Phyllobacterium zundukense: one gene and its partner. The protein of the gene in region 2 interacts with the protein of the main gene of each other region in a pairwise test. Links are inferred from orthologs where the notes say so. Each region holds a gene or a part of one and is shown on either strand. Other genes may lie near its edges. The genes, in order: BLM14_RS01480 and ndk.

The links.
Region 1: the proteins of ndk (region 2) and BLM14_RS01480 interact in binary tests that used the Escherichia coli proteins (3 or more experiments, as listed by UniProt). The link is inferred for Phyllobacterium zundukense from one-to-one orthologs.

The regions. Positions count from the first base shown.
Region 1 is NZ_CP017940.1:298,370-307,889, reverse strand. What follows is about bases 4,209-7,000. They hold BLM14_RS01480 (5-formyltetrahydrofolate cyclo-ligase), read right to left. Parts: upstream 6,016-7,000; coding sequence 5,401-6,015; downstream 4,209-5,400. Other genes in these bases: BLM14_RS01470 (AAA family ATPase), read left to right, coding at 6,318-7,000; BLM14_RS01485 (TIGR00282 family metallophosphoesterase), read right to left, coding at 4,511-5,335; BLM14_RS01490 (TerC family protein), read right to left, coding at 4,209-4,428. Also shown: rpmE (50S ribosomal protein L31), read left to right, coding at 1-16; BLM14_RS01510 (APC family permease), read left to right, coding at 222-1,646; BLM14_RS01505 (YebC/PmpR family DNA-binding transcriptional regulator), read right to left, coding at 1,715-2,464; BLM14_RS01500 (DUF1284 domain-containing protein), read right to left, coding at 2,632-3,021; BLM14_RS01495 (biotin transporter BioY), read right to left, coding at 3,054-3,635; more of BLM14_RS01490, read right to left, coding at 3,685-4,208; more of BLM14_RS01470, read left to right, coding at 7,001-7,157; BLM14_RS01465 (GNAT family N-acetyltransferase), read left to right, coding at 7,158-7,604; BLM14_RS01460 (vWA domain-containing protein), read left to right, coding at 7,610-8,800; phosphate regulon transcriptional regulator PhoB, read right to left, coding at 8,805-9,491; phosphate signaling complex protein PhoU, read right to left, coding at 9,510-9,520. UniProt on the Escherichia coli protein: Involved in the removal of 5-formyltetrahydrofolate.
Region 2 is NZ_CP017940.1:2,250,752-2,260,476, reverse strand. What follows is about bases 2,397-5,393. They hold ndk (nucleoside-diphosphate kinase), read left to right. Parts: upstream 2,397-3,682; coding sequence 3,683-4,105; downstream 4,106-5,393. Other genes in these bases: pgsA (CDP-diacylglycerol--glycerol-3-phosphate 3-phosphatidyltransferase), read right to left, coding at 5,331-5,393; moaD (molybdopterin converting factor subunit 1), read right to left, coding at 5,073-5,327; BLM14_RS11350 (molybdenum cofactor biosynthesis protein MoaE), read right to left, coding at 4,596-5,069; BLM14_RS11355 (META domain-containing protein), read right to left, coding at 4,174-4,599; BLM14_RS11365 (glutathione S-transferase family protein), read left to right, coding at 2,824-3,513. Outside these bases: BLM14_RS11380 (GNAT family N-acetyltransferase), read left to right, coding at 1-131; BLM14_RS11375 (ABC-F family ATP-binding cassette domain-containing protein), read right to left, coding at 138-2,042; more of BLM14_RS11370, read right to left, coding at 2,245-2,396; more of pgsA, read right to left, coding at 5,394-5,915; excinuclease ABC subunit UvrC, read right to left, coding at 6,025-8,127; BLM14_RS11330 (SDR family oxidoreductase), read right to left, coding at 8,124-8,891; BLM14_RS11325 (outer membrane protein), read left to right, coding at 9,384-9,725. UniProt on the Escherichia coli protein: Major role in the synthesis of nucleoside triphosphates other than ATP. The ATP gamma phosphate is transferred to the NDP beta phosphate via a ping-pong mechanism, using a phosphorylated active-site intermediate.

The DNA of each region.
Region 1 (9,520 bases), 2.0 Mb from region 2 along the record:
CAATCTCGGTATATAAGACCGTCTGGCAAACTGGATTTGAAAACGGCTCCGTTCATTCGGGGCCGTTTTTGTTTGCCGCAAAGCGAACCGGACTGAACCTCAAGGTGTTCCGCACTCTGGCATAAGGCACAGCCGCAATCCCCTATCCGCCTAGCAGTTTGACAAGTGGCTGATTCGCCAATAGCTTTTTCTTGTCTGCATGCGAAGGGAAGGAGAGCCCGATGGCTGATGTGACTTCAGGTAGCGATACCGTTTCGGGGACGGCGATCGAGCCAAGTCTTCACAGGGTCATGGGTCCCTGGCTTCTGCTTCTGTTCATTGTTGGTGACATTCTGGGAACGGGTATCTACGCGCTCACCGGCCAAGTAGCCAAGCAGGTTGGCGGTGTGGTCTGGCTGCCATTCCTTGTGGCATTCGTCGTCGCCGTCGTCACCGCCTTCAGCTATCTTGAACTCGTAACGAAGTATCCGAAGGCGGCGGGCGCTGCGCTTTATACGCACAAGGCATTCGGCATCCACTTCATTACCTTTATCGTCGCCTTCACTGTCATGTGCTCGGGCATTACTTCCGCATCGACAGCCTCGCGTGCTTTCGCAGCCAATCTTTCGGGGGCATTCCAGCTCAATCTGGAAACCGGGATCGGCATCTCGCTCGTTGCGCTGGCGTTCATGGCGGTCGTCGCCGCTGTGAATTTCCGCGGCGTTGGCGAGAGCGTGAAAGCCAATGTGGTTCTCACGATGGTGGAACTTACCGGTCTGCTGATCATCATCTTCATCGGGCTCTGGGCCATTGCCGGTGGTCAGGGGGACGTCTCGCGCATCACGCAATTTGCCACATCACCCGATTCCAGCGTCTTCTGGTCGGTCATGGCCGCTACCACTCTTGCCTTCTTCGCCATGGTCGGCTTCGAAGATTCGGTCAACATGGCCGAAGAATGCAAGAACCCATCGGGCATCTTTCCGAAGGTTCTCTTGGCTGGCCTCTTCATCACCGGGGCGATCTACGTACTGGTTTCGATTTCGGCCATCACACTGGTCTCACCGGCAGATCTCGGCGAAGGTGAAACACCTTTGCTCAAGGTCGTTCAGGCAGGGGCACCCAATTTCCCATTGTGGATTTTCGGCTTCATCACCATGTTCGCCGTCGCCAATAGCGCCCTTATCAACATGTTGATGGCAAGCCGTCTGGTCTACGGCATGAGCCGCGAACATGTGCTGCCGCCATTGTTCGGCAAGGTGCATCCGACGCGCCGCACCCCCTATCTGGCCATTGCGTTCACCACATTGCTGGCGTTTGCCCTGATCATGTTTGTCGGCGAGGTCCCGGCGCTAGGCGGGACAACAGCGCTGCTGCTGTTGTTCGTATTTACCGTCGTCAATATCGCCGTTCTGGTCCTGCGGCGGGAGAGAGTTGATCACACACATTTCCGCACGCCGACATTCCTGCCCGTTCTGGGTGCAATTTCCTGCGCATTCTTCGCCGGTCCCTGGACCGGGCGCGATTCGGTACAATACAAGATTGCCGGTATTTTGATCGGGATCGGCATTGCCTTGTGGGTGGTCACCATTCTGGTCAATCGAGCCACGGGCGTGGAACCGGCCGAGCCGGACATGGAATCTCTGGGCGGCGACGGACCGGTCAACTGAATCATAAAACAAAAATCCCGCCAGGCTTTCGACTGGCGGGATTGAACCTGATATGATCTTGCGACAGATCAGGCTGCGCTGAGCTTGGCCAGGACTTCGTCGCTTACCTCGAAATTCGCATAGACGTTCTGAACGTCGTCATCGTCGTCCAGCGTTGAGATCAAACGAAGAACCGACTGAGCCTTTTCTTCATCCACCGGTGCAGTTGTCTGCGGCTTCCAGATCGCTTTGATCGACTCGGCTTCGCCGAGAGCGCCTTCCAGCGCCTTCGATACATCACCAATATCTTCGAAGGCGCATAGGACCACGTGACCGTCTTCATCGCTCGTAACGTCATCCGCGCCCGCTTCGATCGCAGCTTCCATGACCTTGTCGGCGCTGCCGGCGTCCGGCTTGTAGGTGATTTCGCCGACGCGGTTGAACATGAAACCAACCGACCCGGTTTCGCCCAATGCACCGCCAGCCTTGGTGAAAGCCGCGCGCACATTGGAAGCTGTGCGGTTGCGGTTATCGGTCAAGGCTTCGACGATGACGGCAACGCCACCCGGGCCATACCCTTCGTAACGGACTTCTTCGTAATTATCGGCGTCGCCACCGGCGGCCTTCTTGATGGCCCGCTCGATATTGTCCTTGGGCATAGACTGCGCCCTGGCGTTCTGCACAGCCAGACGCAAGCGCGGGTTCATCGCCGGATCAGGCAGCCCCTGCTTGGCGGCGACAGTAATTTCGCGCCCGAGCTTGGAGAAGATTTTCGACCGAACGGCGTCCTGGCGCCCTTTGCGGTGCATGATGTTCTTGAACTGTGAATGGCCTGCCATGGCACCCCTGCATGCTTAATTACGGTTGCTGATGTTTCGCGTCAGGGGCCCTGCAAGAGAGAGCTGCGGGCTGCTCCGAACGGAAACATGCTTCTGGAATGGCGCCCTTATAGGTAAAAACAGGCGTCTCGTCCAGCATACAAGCGTGTTTAGCTGTCACAGTATTTTCAGCAAAGGTTGAGGCGTGTCTCAAGGTAACCAGTTTCCGAGACAGTCGAGCAAAGATCGAACCATTCGCATCCCGTGCAGGCCGATCGTGTGGCGCCATTCATGAAAGCCGTGCGAAATCGCTCGAGGACCAGGCCATCAAGCGCGATCACATTTCCGGCTTGCAGGGATTGGCCAAGCAACTGGCCGACGTCATGCGCCGCCTTTGCATCCCGCTCAACAATACTGTCGCGCAAGCAATGCGGCTCATGCGTTTCGAGGAGGGGCTGGCAGATATCGTCCGGCCCCTCATGGATCATGATATCTTCGCCTGCCACGAGCCGCGCAACGACCTTGTCGTAGTTGGCGGTAAAGGCCGGACTATAGCCTTTACCGACATAGGTCAGCATGCATAGCAGATGGTGGGGGCGAAGCCTTATCGTCAAGAGAGGCGGACCATGATCCCTGAGCGGCGGAGCAGTTCGATCGTCGCTGCTGCTAGCGCAGATTTGAGCACGCCGCCAGCAATGAACGGCGCAACACCGAAGGTCCAGGCTTTCTCGAACCCGATGATGTTCGCCAGCCAGAATGCACCGAGCACGAGGCAGAGTGCATTACCGAGAAGCATGACACCAAAGGAGGCAAACGGGTTGCGGGTGAACCCGCGTTCAGCCAGAAAACCAACAAATGCAGCAACGACCGGAAAAGAAACAAGATATCCAGCTGTTGGGCCTGCAAACGCAATCTGGCCAGGCATGCCGTTAGCCAGAACAGGCAATCCCACAAAAGACTCGAAAAGCCAGGCGATGACAGTGATCCCGCCAAGACGCCAGCCATAAAGCGCTCCAACCATGGTAACTGCAAAGGTTTGCATGGTCACTGGCACCGGAACCATCGGCACGGATATCCAGGAACTGACGGCGAGAAATGCCGTACCGATGAGGACGGCCAGCGCCTTATAAGCAATCGAACGATTGGCGAGTTTCAGGGGAACGAAAGCGCCAGAGAGCATCAGGTAATTCATCGAATTAAAATTCCTCGTAAAAATGTTGAACAGGTCAGCCAGGTTCAGATCACGCACGTTTTTTCCTGCGGCGTGCCAGCATGTTGAGCGCCTCGACGAGAGCCGAGAAACCCATCGCCGCATAGATATAGCCTTTGGGTACGTGGAAGCCGAAGCCATCGGCGATCAGCGTCATGCCGATCATCAGGAGGAAGCCCAGGGCAAGCATGACGATCGTCGGATTGGCCGCAATGAACTTTGACAGCGGCTCGGCAGCGAGCAGCATGACCGCCACCGCAGTAATGACCGCAATCACCATGATGGCGATCTCGTCGGTCATGCCGACGGCGGTGATGATCGAATCGACAGAAAATACGAGGTCCAGCACGAGAATCTGCGTAATCGCCGCGCCCATCGTCAGGGTCACGGCCTTGCCGATAACGTCGTCCTTGGCATCCTCATGATCGACCGTATGATGGATTTCCTTCGTTGCCTTCCATACCAGGAACAACCCGCCGGCGATTAGTATCAGGTCGCGCCAGGAGAAGCCATGTCCAAAGGCCTCGAACAGGGGTTCCGTCAGCTGCACGATGATTGAAATAGTGAACAAAAGGGCGAGCCTCAGGATGAGTGCAGCACTGATGCCGAGACGGCGGGCGCGCGCCTGCTGTTCCTTCGGCAGCTTGTTGGTGAGGATCGAAATGAAAATGAGATTGTCGATGCCTAGCACAACCTCCATCACGACCAGCGTAACGAGTGCAATCAGGCCGGATGGCTGATAGATGAAATCGAAATGGGAGAGAAGCGCTTCCATGGGGGTCGTTCCTGCGTTGCTAATGGCCCGGATGGTGCAAACCGATGGCACGACTTAAGGGTGCCTACGGCCTTCGGTCAATTCATTTCCAGAAGGACGGGATAGTTTCTTCAAGTCTCGGCCCAAGCCGCAAAGGTGCGATCTTTTCGGCAAGCCCGGTGCGGTCGGAAATCTCGACGCCAACACCGCAGATAGTCGCCTTGCCGCTCGCCGCTTCGAACCGGCCCTTCGGCACTTTGGAGAGGAAGCGATTGAGCGGTTCTTCCTTGTCCATGCCGAGAGAGGAATCATAGTCGCCGCACATGCCCGCATCGGACATGTAAGCCGTACCGCCATTCAGGATCTGCGCGTCCGCCGTTGGCACATGCGTATGGGTGCCGACGACGAAACTGGCACGGCCATCGACAAAATGGCCGAAACACTGCTTCTCGCTGGTCGCTTCCGCGTGGAAATCGAAAACCACCGCATCCGCCTGTTCGCCGAGAGGGCATGCGGCCAGGATTTCCTCGGCAATGGTGAAGGGATCGTGCAGATCCGGATGCATGAATACCCGGCCCATGATGTTGGACACGAGAACGCGGGCACCATTCTTGGCAAGGAACACACCCGAGCCTTTACCGGCAGTACCGAGCGGGAAATTCGCAGGCCGCAGGAAGCGCTGTTCCCGTGCCGCAAAGATAAGCGCCTCGCGCTGGTCCCAGACGTGATTGCCTGTGGTGACAACATCCGCACCGGCATTGATCGTGTCGTGGAAAATTTCCTCGGTGATACCAAAACCGCCGGCAGCATTTTCGCCATTGACGATGGTGAAGTCGAGTTTCAGATCGGATATCAGCCCTGGCAATTGCTCATAGACTGCTGTCCGGCCGGAGCGGCCCACCATGTCACCAAGAAAAAGTAATCTCACGCGCACATCCTGATAGAAAGCTCCCGTTTCAGCGGGGCTCGTAATTGTTAATTGGCTTTATCCGCCTAGCCAAAGCTGCGCAAGCCGCTTTCCGTCAGGATAGCCTCCAGCGGCATGTCGTGCGGCTCATCCGGCACGATTTCGACCTCCTGGCAGTCAAACGCCACACCGATCAGCCTCGGATTAACGCCTATCTCCTGCAAGCGGGCGATGGCCCGGTCATAATAGCCCGCACCATAGCCGATGCGGTGACCGCGTACATCAAAGGCGGCCAAGGGAACCAACATGAAAGTGGGTTCAAGAACCGCCGCATCTTCTGGTGGCCCCGCCGTACCAAAGCCTGTCTCGATCATCGGCGCGCCCCGTACCAACTCGCGAAACAGGATGGTCCGTTTGTCGATGATCACTGGCAGGCAGAGCCGAGCACCGCCCTCGCGCAGACCGAAAAGCAGCGGGCGCAGATCCACTTCAGAACGGATGGGCCAGAAACCTGAAACAATCGCTCCCGGATCAAGGTGAAAGGACGCCAAGCCGATATCGGCAATTCGTATCGATGCTTCGATCCGGTATTCAACGTCAAGCGCATCGCGACGACCCAAGGCTTCCAGCCGCAGGTTTTTCTTCAATTCTTTGATGGGGGAGAGGTGTTGCACAGTGGCGATCTCATGAGGCGCCGGCATAAGCCGGCTCGGGATGAGCAAAAATAGAAGTGGCGTCCACACAACCGATGGAGAAGTCGATCCCGGGAACCTACAAAGTAGGTGGGTGCCGTGTGAAGAAGCCCACGGGCCTCCTCAGGGACAGCTCCCTAAGGGATCATTAAGGCCCCGGGGAATATGTCTCTCCTGTCGAGAAGCGCAGAGCGCCAAAACAAATATAGGACGGATGCATGTATTGCACCAGTGGCGTCGTCGGCTAATTTCATGCACTTGCCCTCATTCTCTCCCGACCCTAATCTCGCCCCATCGTGAAAGGACCTATGATGCGGTTTGAAGGAACAGCGGCCTATGTGGCTGATAAGGATTTGATGATCGCGGTGAATGCCGCGATTGCACTGGAACGCCCGCTGCTCGTCAAGGGTGAACCGGGAACCGGCAAGACGGAACTTGCGCGCCAGATCGCCGCTGCGCTTAACCTCGATCTCATCGAATGGAACGTCAAATCCACAACCAAGGCGCAGCAGGGCCTCTATGAGTACGACGCCGTCAGCCGCTTGAGGGATTCGCAGCTTGGCGATGCGCGCTTCAATGAGATCAGGAACTATATCAAGCCGGGGAAGCTATGGAACGCCTTCACCGCAGACCAGAAAGTCGTGCTCCTGATCGATGAGATCGACAAGGCCGATATCGAGTTCCCCAATGATTTGCTGCAGGAACTCGATCGCAACGAGTTCTTTGTCTATGAGACCGGCGAAACCATTCAGGCCGTGCACAGGCCCATCGTCATCATCACTTCGAACAATGAGAAGGAGCTGCCCGACGCCTTTCTGCGCCGCTGCTTCTTCCACTACATCAAATTCCCCGATGTCGACACGCTGACCAGGATCGTCGAGGTGCATTATCCCGGCATCAAGAAGAACCTCGTTCGCGCCGCCCTCACCCAGTTCTACGAAATTCGCGAGGTTGCTGGCTTGAAGAAGAAGCCCTCAACCTCCGAGGCGCTGGACTGGATCAGGCTGCTCGTTGCCGACGATGTTGCACCCGAGGATCTGCGCGCCGACCCGAAAAATGCTTTGCCCAAACTGCATGGGGCGCTTCTGAAAAACGAGCAGGACGTACACCTGTTCGAACGACTGGCATTCATGGCGAGGAGACAGGGATAAATGAGCGTTGAAATCCGCCCATTGCAGACATCCGACGAGACCGAATGGCGCCGGCTGTGGACTGGCTACCTGACCTTCTATGAGACCACAGTTGCGGAAGAAGTCTATCAGACCACATTCGCCCGGCTGACTTCCGGCGCCGACCACGAATATCGCGGTTTCATCGCGGAACTTGACGGTAAGCCGGTTGGCCTCACCCATTATCTGTTTCATCGCCATTGCTGGAGCATCGAGAACGTCTGTTATCTCCAGGATCTCTACGCCGATCCGGAAGTCCGCGGCAAAGGTATCGGCCGCGCCCTCATCGAGGCAGTCCACGCCGAAGCAACCAAGGCCGGCGCACATTCGGTTTACTGGACGACCAACCAGAACAACACGACGGCCCGCCAACTCTATGACCGTATCGCCAAGGTCACGCCTTTCATCAAATATGTGAAGATGGTCTAGAGGCGATGTTCATCCCCTTCTTCCTGGAACTCAAAGCGGCGAAAATTCCCGTATCCCTGGGGGAATATCTGACGCTGCTCGAGGGGATGGATGCGGGGCTCGTGACCTATGACGTTGAAGGGTTCTACTATCTCGCCCGCTCCGCGCTGGTGAAGGACGAGCGGCACATGGACCGCTTCGACCAGGTTTTCGGCCATGTCTTCAAGGGCATCGAAGCCTTGCATGGCGAAGGTGCCGTCGACGTGGCCAATCTTCCGGAGGAATGGCTGCGGCGACTGGCGGAAAAACACCTGACCGAGGAAGAGAAAAAACTGATCGAAGCACTTGGCGGCTTCGACAAGCTGATGGAAACCCTGCGTCAGCGCCTCGAGGAACAGCAGGGCCGTCATCAGGGTGGGTCGAAATGGATCGGTACGGCAGGCACGTCACCCTTCGGCGCCTATGGCTATAACGCGGAAGGCGTGCGGATCGGCCAGGACGAAAGCCGCCATCACCGGGCAGTCAAGGTCTGGGACAAGCGGGAGTTCAAGAACTTCGATGACAGTGTTGAGCTCGGCACGCGCAACATCAAGGTTGCACTGAAGCGACTGCGGCGCTGGGTGCGCGAGGGCGCCGAGGACGAACTGGATCTCTCGGGAACAATCAGATCCACCGCGGAACACGGCTATCTGGATGTGCAGATCCGGCCGGAGCGGCGCAATCATGTCAAGCTGCTGATGTTCTTTGATGTCGGCGGTTCCATGGACGAGCATATCAAGATCGCCGAAGAGCTGTTCTCAGCCGTGCGCTCCGAGTTCAAGCACATGGAGTATTTCTACTTCCATAATTGCCTTTATGAGGCTGTGTGGAAGGACAACCGCCGCCGCTATACCGAAAGCATCCCGACGCAGGATGTCATCCATAAATATGGATCGGACTACAAGGTGATCTTCGTCGGTGACGCGGCGATGGCGCCCTATGAAGTCTCGCATTCTGGGGGTTCCGTCGAACACTGGAACGAGGAAGCCGGTGCTGTCTGGCTCACACGTGTGCTCGACCAATGGAAGAATACGGTCTGGCTCAATCCCACCAAGGAAGCCTATTGGAACTACACGGCATCGACGTCCATGATCCGCGGAATTTTCGCGCAGCGGATGTATCCGCTTACCCTTTCAGGCATCGAGACCGCGACCCGCGAACTCTCGCGTAAGCACTGAACGCTCAGCCGAACGAATACCCGGCGCCGCGTACGGTGCGGATCGGGTCGATCGAACGGCCAATATTGATCGCCTTGCGCAGCCGTCCGACATGCACGTCGACCGTGCGGTCATCGACATAGATATCCGCGCCCCAGACATTGTCGAGCAGCTGGCCGCGTGAGAACACCCGTCCCGGCGACTGCATCAGGAATTCCAATAGGCGGAATTCCGTCGGCCCGAGCTTCAGTTCACGTTCCTTGCGGAATACGCGGTGCTGCTCACGGTCGAGCTTCAGGTCGCCGAAGCTCAGAACATGCGAAAGAAGACTCGGATTGACGCGGCGTAGCATCGCCTTGATGCGGGCGAGAAGCTCCGGCGTCGAGAACGGCTTGACCATATAGTCGTCCGCACCGGTCGCCAGACCCCGCACCCGCTCGCTTTCCTCACCGCGTGCCGTCAGCATGATGATCGGCAGGATTTCCGTCTCGCGCCGGGCTCGGAGGCGCCGGCAAAGCTCGATGCCGGAAAGACCGGGCAGCATCCAGTCAAGGATCAGAAGATCCGGCACCTTCTCGCGCAACGCAATTTCCGCTTCGTCGCCGCGCGTGATCGTCTCAACAATATAGCCTTCAGCTTCAAGATTGTACCGGAGAAGGACGCTCAAAGCTTCCTCGTCCTCCACAACGGTGATTTTGGGGGCTATCGCCATGGCTCGTTCTATCCTGGATTACGATTGTC
Region 2 (9,725 bases):
CACATGAAAAAGGCATACGTCGTGCGGCGCTGGTGGCAACCCCAGATGGCCGGGCACTGTATGAGACGCTTGGCTGGCAGTTGCACTCGCTTTACACCACGGCCGTCATTCCAGCGGTGTCCGAGGGTTGACTGGCGCTACTGCGCCAGTTCCGTCATCGCTTCTTCATACTCGCCCGAAAGCGTCAGCCACTCTTCTTCAGCGCGGGCGAGGGAAGACTTGGCATAGCCGATTTCCTTGCCGATCTGCGTCGCCTTGGCTGGTTCGCGCGTGTAAATGACCGGGTCAGCGAGCTGTTTCTGCAGCGTATCGATCTTCTTCTGGAAGCGGTGCACTTGCGCCTCGGCTTCCTGGATCTTCTTCTGCAGGGGCTTCAGGGCTTCGCGCTTCTGTGCTGCCAGCTTGCGCTGCTCGGCCTTTGTCAGCCTCGGACCTTCGTCAGCAATAGCCTTGCCGCTGCCAGCCCGTTCGGCCTTGGCGTCGGCCAGAACCAGTGAGCGATAGGCATCGAGATCGCCATCATAAGGCGCAACGCCGCCATCACGCACCAGCCACAGCCGGTCCATGGTCGCTTCGATCAGATGCCTGTCGTGAGCGATGAGGATGACCGCGCCATCGAAATCGTTCAGCGCATGCATCAGCGCTTCACGGCTGTCGATGTCGAGATGGTTGGTCGGCTCGTCGAGGATCAGCAGGTTTGGGCCCTGGAAGGTTGCGAGGCCCATCAGCAGCCGCGCCTTTTCACCGCCGGAAAGATCTTTCGCGGCCGTGTTCATCTTGACGGTCGCCAGCCCCATTTTCGCAACGCGGGCACGAACTTTGGCTTCCGGCGCGTCCGGCATCAATTTACGCACGTGTTCGATCGCATTGTCTTCGGGAATCAGGTCGTCGAGCTGGTGCTGGGCGAAAAACGAAATCTTCAGGTTCGGCGCCACGGTCAACCGGCCACTTTGCAAAGGCAGGCGACCGCCGATCAACTTGGCCAGCGTCGACTTACCATTGCCGTTCGAGCCAAGCAGCGCGATGCGATCATCCGCATCGATGCGCAGATTGAGATGTCTGAGCACCGGCTTGCCAGGCGTATAACCGACTTCACCGCTTTCAACAGCGATGATCGGCGATGCCACGACCTTTTCCGGCTCCGGAAAATGGAAGGGTTGAACGTGATCTTCGATCACCGCGGAAATCGGCTTGAGCTTCTGCAGGGCCTTCAGGCGCGACTGTGCTTGCTTGGCCTTGGACGCCTTGGCGCGGAAGCGCTCGACGAACGCCTCCATATGCTTGCGATGCGCTTCCTGCTTGGTGCGCTGCTTCTGCTGCAATTCCAGCGCTTCGCTGCGCAACCGCTCGAACTGGTCGTAATTGCCCTGCCAGAGCGTCAGCTTTGTCTGATCCAGATGAATGATCGAATTGACGGCCGAGTTCAGAAGGTCGCGGTCATGGCTGATGAGGATGACCGTGTGCGGATAGCGCCGCACATAATCTTCCAGCCACAGCGTCCCTTCGAGATCGAGATAATTGGTAGGCTCGTCGAGGAGCAAAAGATCGGGTTCGGCAAAGAGAACCGCAGCCAGGGCGACGCGCATGCGCCAGCCGCCCGAAAAGGATGAGGCAGGGCGCTTTTGCGCCTCCGCGTCGAAGCCAAGACCGGAAAGGATCGAGCCAGCGCGTGCTTCTGCCGAATGCGCATCGATATCGGCGAGGCGGATATGGATGTCGGCAATGCGGTGCGGGTCCGTCGCTGTCTCGGCCTCGGCCAGAAGCGCCGTGCGTTCCTGATCCGCGGCAAGCACGATTTCCATCAGCGAGTCTTCGGTACCCGGCGCTTCCTGTGCCACCTGGCCGATGCGGATATTCTTCGGCAGGAAGAAATCGCCGGTTTCCGCGTGAAGCTCGCCGGTGATCACCTTGAACAGCGTCGATTTGCCCGCGCCGTTGCGCCCGACCAGGCCGGCCTTCGTGCCGGATGGCAGGTTCAGGCTGGCGTGATCGATCAGCAGGCGGCCGGCCATACGCACGGATATGTCGTCGAGAATAAGCATGGTCGCGCTTTTGCACGGGAAATGGCTTTTCCGCAAGGTATTCGTGTTGCATATCTGATGTGCGTGGTTCGACGGGGCTCACCATGAGGGATGTTTGTCGGTTGCAAGAGACAATCACCAACATCGCCTTCTTAGTTACCCTGCAACCAACCCATTCCCTCATCCTGAGCTTGTCGAAGGGCGCACAATGGTGATGCAACCCTTATGAATAAGGTCGCCCCTCTTCGGTCCGTTGAAACTGGATGAGATCGAAGGATGGCGCTGCCTTTCCAAGCGCAGTCAAAATAGCGTGAGCCTGGCCGCGATGGTGCGTCTGGTGGTTGAAGAGATGAGCGAGCGCCGGCGCCAGCCGCTGGCTGATCGTGCGCATATCGCTGATCGTCGTGTAGGTGAACCGCCCGGCAATCGCCGCGCTGTCCAGCCCGTTGATCCAGGTGAGGATGCGGGCATCCTCTTTCTCCCGCGCTGCCTTCAACTCTTCCAGCTTGTGAAAAAGGATTGCGTCGAGCGCCTTCGGAGCATCGCCCTCACCGGTGAAGCGATGCAGCCAGATGCGATCGGTCACAAGCAGATGGTTCAGCGTTCCGTGCAGGGATGAAAAGAATGCGTGCATGTCACGCCGGTATTCTTCGTCGTCGAGGCTGGCTGCTGCTGCATAAAGCCGTTCGTTGGCCCAGCGATTGTAGGCAGCAAACATACGAAAATGCTGTTCCATCAAATTGACTTTCTGCCGAAAAGAGTCAGTCTTGCTGCCATATTATCCAAAGAGAGGCGGCTTTCCATGGGAATCATTCTGCACGAACTCGTCGGCGCCGACAAAAACCGTCCATTCAGCCCGCATTGCTGGAAAACGGTCATGTCATTGGCCCACAAGGGGCTCCCCTTTGACCGCAATACGATTTCCTTCAAGGATATTCCGCAGCTCGAGAACGGCTATTCCGCCAAGGTCCCGATCATACGAGACGGAGAAAAGGTCGTGGCGGATTCCTTTGAAATTGCGCTCTATCTGGAGGACCACTATCCGGACCGCCCGTCGCTGTTCAAGGGCGCGGGCGGCCGCGCCATGGCCCGCTTTGTCGAGGGCTGGTCGCAGATGACCATCCATCCCTATATGAATGTGGTGATCCTCATGCCGGTGCACGACCTGCTTGATGCGCCGAACCAGGCCTATTTCCGCGAGAGCCGCGAGAAGATCTTTGGCCGCAAACTGGAGGATGTCGCTGCCGAGCGCGATGCAAAGCGCGAAGCCTTCACCAAAAGCCTCGAGCCCATGCGCAAGATGCTCGTGTCGCAGCCGTTTATCGGCGGGGAAGGGCCGCTATTTAGCGACTACATCGTTTTCGGCGCCTTTCAGTGGGCTCGGGTTCTGACACCATATAAATTGCTGGATGGAAGCGATCCGGTGCATGACTGGTTCGAGCGCTGTCTCGATCTGCATGGTGGCATCGCGCGCCAGATCGGCGCTGCTTAGACTTGGGCTTATAACGGTGCCGCGCCTTATCCTCCCTCCTACAAGGGGAGGGTAAGAAGAGGTGCAGCCATGTGCCCATCGGGATGGATTGGCAAAAGGTCTATTGGCAAATGGGCTGCCTGCCGCTATAGAGCCGCCACCATTCCCCCTAATGACAAGGTTTCATTTCATGGCAATTGAACGCACTTTTTCGATGATCAAGCCCGACGCTACCCGTCGTAACCTCACCGGCGCCATCACCCAGAAGTTCGAAGAGTCTGGCCTTCGCGTCGTTGCTTCCAAGCGCGTCTGGATGAGCCGCCGCGAGGCTGAAGGCTTCTACGCAGTGCACAAAGAACGTCCGTTCTTCGGCGAGCTGGTTGACTCCATGTCCTCGGGCCCGACGATCGTTCAGGTCCTCGAAGGCGAGAACGCCATTGCCCGCAACCGTGAAATCATGGGCGCGACCAACCCGGCCAATGCCGACGAAGGCACGATCCGCAAGACTTTTGCTCTCTCCATCGGCGAGAACTCGGTTCACGGCTCCGATGCCCCTGAGACTGCTGCGGAAGAAATCGCCTACTGGTTCTCCGGCACCGAAATCGTTGGCTGATCCGACGTCCATTGAAATAAAAAGGCCGGGCAAACGCCCGGCTTTTTTATTGCTAGAGGATTTTCTTTCTATTTCTCTCGAGCCAGGCGGGCGATGATTTTCCCGGCTTCATCGTGCAGGAACAGCTTTCCAGTGGCAGCTTCGATTGTGTAGGAACGTGTCTGCTCCAGCGCCGAGAAGAATTTCTGTTCCTGGTCCATCACTGCCGCCGCGCACATCATGCGTGTTCCAGCTGCGGGCTTGAAAGTGAGCTGCGATCCAGAAATCGTCGCGCTTGTCATGAAACGATTGCATCCGCCAGAGCCGCTCGCCGATCCGTCGGCCTTGATGAGCAGCGTCGTCTGCGCATAGTCGATCACGCCTGCGCCATTGATATCCTCGGCCAGCCAGGTCACATCCCTGAGCTCGTCGCCCCGGGCGGAAAAAGACAGGACCAGCAATACGAGCACTGCGACAAAGCCGATGACGAGTGATCCAATGGCAATACGATTCATTTGATCTTCTGCCAGCGCTTGAGTGCTTCCTTGTCTTTCGGCTTTACCTCAACCCAGCAGCTTTCCCCGCCGCTGACGAGGTGCTGTTTCTTCCAGAAGGGTGCGGCGTCTTTCAGGTAATCCATCAGGAATGACGCCGCCTCGAAGGCGGCCTGGCGATGCGCGGATGCGGCGACAACGAGGACGATGTTCTCGCCAGGTTTGATGAAGCCATAACGATGGACGACGGTAAGACCAGTCAAGGTCCAGCGGCCCAAAGCCTCTTCGGCAATGCGGCCGATTTCAACCTCGGCCATGCCGGGATAATGTTCGATTTCCAGTGCCGCCAGCATGCCCGCTTCGTCGCGGCACAGACCGCTGAATGTCACCACCGCGCCAATGCCGCGGCGATCCTTGGTCATGCGGGCAATTTCGGCAGCAGTATCAAAATCCCCGCTCTGGATAAGGATGAGCGGTTTGACCGTGCTCATGCTTCATCCCCCGGTCATCGGCGGGAAGAGCGCGATTTCATGGGCACCCTTGATCGGTGCATCGTGATCCACATGTTCCTGATTGATCGCAACGCGGATCACATCCTGATATTCAAACGCCGCTTCATATTCTTCGCCGCGCGTCTTCAGATGCGCCAGCAGGTCGCCGACGGTCACGATCGATGGCTCCAGATCGAGATATTCCTCGCCCTTGCCGATCCGCTCTCGCACCCATGCGAAATAGACGAGTTTGGTCATCTTTCAGTCCACCACGTGTTTCAGCCCGGCCCGGAAATAATCCCAACCAGTGTACAGCGTAATCAAGGCGGCGATCCACAACAGAATGATGCCGGATATCGTAATAATCGGAATGATCTCGTCGCCGGCAGGGCCCGCCAGCAGAAATGCAACGGCAATCATCTGAATTGTGGTCTTCCACTTGGCAAGCCGGCTCACCGGTACGCTAACCTTGAGTTCCGCCAGATATTCGCGCAGGCCCGAAACCAGGATTTCCCGGCAAAGAATGATGATCGCTGCCCAAAGCGTCCAGCCGGCGATCGTTCCATCCGCCGCCAGGAGCAACAGGCAGGCCGAGACCAGCAATTTGTCGGCTATCGGGTCCAGCATGCGGCCAATTGTCGACGTCTGTTGCCAGATTCGCGCCAGATAGCCGTCAAAGAAATCCGTGATGCTTGCGATGAGGAATATCGCAAGAGCACTCCAGCGGGCCGCATCGCTCGATTGCAGGCGGCCTTCCAGGAAAAAGCACAGGACCACAAGCGGTACCGCGATAATACGTGCATAAGTCAGGATATTCGGCAGCGAATAGGCGTTGTTTCTGGGCATGTTTCCAACCAATCAAATCAGTGCCGATCAAAGGGGTTCGACCGCGTTCCGTCAAGCTCATCAATGGGGAGTCGGGCGCATTTATGTCCCGATATCAATAAGAAAGACTCTATGTACGGAAATGGTCGCGAATTGTAATCGCCATCGCTTCAGATATACCGTCGACCTTCATCAAATCTTCGACAGCAGCCCGTGAAACCGCCTTGGCCGTGCCAAATTGATGCAGGAGGGCACGTTTGCGCGAAGGACCGATCCCGGCGATTTCATCGAGCGGGTTCTTGACCATTTCCTTCTTGCGCTTCGCGCGGTGCGTGCCGATGGCAAAGCGGTGCGCCTCGTCGCGCAAGCGCTGCAGGAAATACAGGACCGGATCGCGTGGCGGCAGCGTGAATGACGGCTTGCCCTCCATGAAGAAGCGCTCGCGTCCCGCATCGCGGTCAACGCCTTTGGCGACGCCGATGGCCGTTACCTTGTCGGCAATGCCCATCTCCTGCAGGATACCGCGCACCGCGCTCATCTGTCCCTGGCCCCCGTCGATCAGGATAATGTCGGGCCACGCCGGAAAAGCGTCAGAATCGTCGTCGAATTCGTCGATCTCGATATCCTCTGCCGGCGCGTCCTTGGTCTCCGGCGTGCCATGTTCCTTGACGAGCCGGCTGAAGCGCCGCTCGATGATCTCTCGCATCATGCCGAAATCGTCGCCCGGCGTGATCTCTGTCGAGCGGATATTGAACTTGCGATACTGGTTTTTGACGAAACCTTCGGGTCCGGCAACGATCATCGCGCCAATGGCGTTGGTGCCCATGATGTGGGAGTTGTCGTAGACCTCGATGCGCCGCGGCGTCTTTTCGAGACCGAAAGTCTCCGCCACGCCCTTGAGCAGCCGTGATTGCGATGAGGTTTCCGCGAGCTGGCGCCCCAGGGCCTCGCGCGCATTGCTCAGCGCATGCTCGACCAGATCCTTTTTCTCGCCGCGCTGCGGAACGCTGATTGTGACCTTGCGATCGGATTTAGCTGTCAGCGCCACGCCGAGCAGTTCCTGGTCTTCGACTGTCTCGGAAAGCAGGATCAGGGCCGGGCAGGGCTTGTCATCATAGAACTGCGACAGGAACGCGCCGAGAACCTCCGCACCGGACAAGGACGAATCCGCCTTCGGATAATAGGCGCGGTTGCCCCAGTTCTGACCGGTACGGAAGAAAAACACCTGAATGCAGGTAACGCCGCCGTCCTGATAGATGGCGAAGACATCGGCTTCCTCCACCGATTGCGGATTGATGCCGGAGTGCGCTTGCACATGCGACAGCGCCGAGAGCCTGTCGCGGTATACGGCAGCCCGTTCGAAATCCAGTTCCGCCGATGCCTCGCGCATCGCATCGGACAGATGCGTCTTCACTGCCTGGCTCTTGCCGGAAAGAAAGGCCTTGGTTTCGCTGACGAGCTCGTCATAATCCGCATCGCTGATTTCGCCGGTGCACGGCCCGGAGCAGCGCTTGATCTGGTAGAGCAGGCAGGGTCGTGTACGGTTCTCGTAGAACGAATCCGTGCAGGTGCGCAGTAGGAATGCCCGCTGCAGCGCGTTGATCGTCCGCCCGACTGCTCCGGCCGAGGCGAAAGGCCCGAAATAATCGCCCTTGCTCGAACGCGCGCCGCGATGCTTGAAAATCCCGGGCGCCAGCCTCCTGTCTGTCTGTTTCGGAGCGGTCAGCAGGATATATGGGAAGGATTTGTCATCCCGCATCAACACATTAAAACGTGGCCGCAAGCGCTTGATCAGATTCGCTTCCAGGAGCAGCGCTTCCGTCTCGGTACGGGTGACGACGAACTCCATCTTCATGGTTTCGCGGATCATGCGGGCGATACGGTTGTTGTGGCCCTGACCGCGCGCATAGTTGGAAACGCGCTTCTTCAAGCTGTGCGCCTTGCCGACATAAAGCACGTCACCGGCCTCGTTGAACATGCGATAGACGCCGGGCTTGTTTGGCAGGCGCTTGACCAGCTCGGCAATCACATCGGCGCCACTGGTGCCATCGCTGACGACGGTAGAATCCCACTCGATCGCACTGATCAGCGCGGCAACATCGCGCAGCGGCTCGCCGCTCTCGTCAGGCGTCTCGTCCTCTTCCTTTGCCACACCAACGTCGATATCGTCCTCCTTCACGTCGTCAGGAAGAATCTGCTTCGGATTGGGGGATGGGTTTGCCGGGTCGTTCATTCTGTAATTCCTGTTACATCCGGCGTTTCCCAAGCCAGATGCTGCCCGCCATCGAGCGCAATCATTTGCCCCGTTATCGAGCGTGTCTCCCAGAGATAGCGGATTGTACGGCCGAATTCTGACAGATCGGGCCCGTGTTTCAACAGGAGCCCACTGACCTGGCGGTTGAAATCCGTTTGACTCTGCCTGGGGCTCGGCAGGGTTGGCCCTGGGCCAATAGCATTCACGCGGATACGTGGCGCCAACGCCTGTGCAAGCGTCTGTGTCGCTGTCCCGAGCGCCGATTTCGACAACGTATAGGACATGAATTTGGGCGTGAGCTTCCACACGCGGTAGTCGATGAGATTGACAACCAGACCATCCTTGCCGGCGGGCAGGGCTGAAGCCATCGCATCGGCGAGCAGTACCGGCGCCTTGACGTGCACGGCAAAATGCCTGTCCCAGATCGCGTCGTCGGTCAGATTGCCGATTCCGTCTTCCTGAAAAGTCGAAGCATTGTTGACCAGCAATTGGACCGGTCCGAGCTGATCCTTCGCGTCACCGACAAGCCGGCGCACGGCATTGCTGTCCGCAAGATCGGCCTGGACGACACACGCCGTGCCACCCGCGGCATAAATATCTGTCAAAAGTTCTTCGCCCTCATCGCGCGAATGATTGCAATGAATCGCAACGGCAAAGCCATGTGCAACGAGATCTTCGACAATTGCCTTGCCGATTCGCTTTGCGCCACCGGTTACAAGAACAACGGTTTGGTCAGACTTCAAGTTGGCTCTTCCTTATGCTGCGATTCAGCCACGAATATAAGGATGGCGGATTGAAAGCGCGAGGGCGAAAGGTCAGCAATGAACAGCTGCAGTGGATCGCGCATGTCCAATGCCTTTTCAGTCAGCTGACGCCGTATAGCACGAGAATTTCAAAGCGCGGCTCAAGACGAATGCAGAAATTAAGTATCCATTAAGTATATTATATTGCGCTGCAATATCGAGTGACGTCCGAGTAGATTTTACTCAAATATCCATAAACTTTTATTTTATGGGAGTATTTTTAGATAATTGAAATCATTGACGAATTCTGATTGTTGCATAAAAAACACATCGCATTTCTGCCATCTTCTCGTCGGCTTCTTTTCACACTCCGGAGCAAGTGCCGCCACAATGCGGAGCGAATGTCCGTCTCGTTAAGCGGACGCAGATCAATGGTTTTCCCCCCGACCAGTGCCCGCTCCGTGTGAAAGAGTTCTAAAAAGGGAGATTGCCATGCGCACTCTTAAAACAATGATCCTCGCTTCGGCAGCTGTGCTGACGCTCTCCGCCCCGGTTCTTGCTGCCGACGCCGTTGTAGAACAGGCTCCGGCTCCGGAAGCCGTCGTTGAAGCACCCGTCTCCGATTGGTCCGGCGCCTACCTTGGTGCCTATGGCGGCTACGGTTGGAACAAGCACAAGACCGAGGAAGGCAACATCGACGCCGACGGTTTCAAGGGCGGCGCCTATGGTGGTTATAACTTCCAGAACGGCCAGTTCGTCTATGGTGGTGAAGCCGATCTCGGCTATTCCGGTGGTGACGATACCAGCAATGGCATCAAGGCCAAGCAGGGCGTA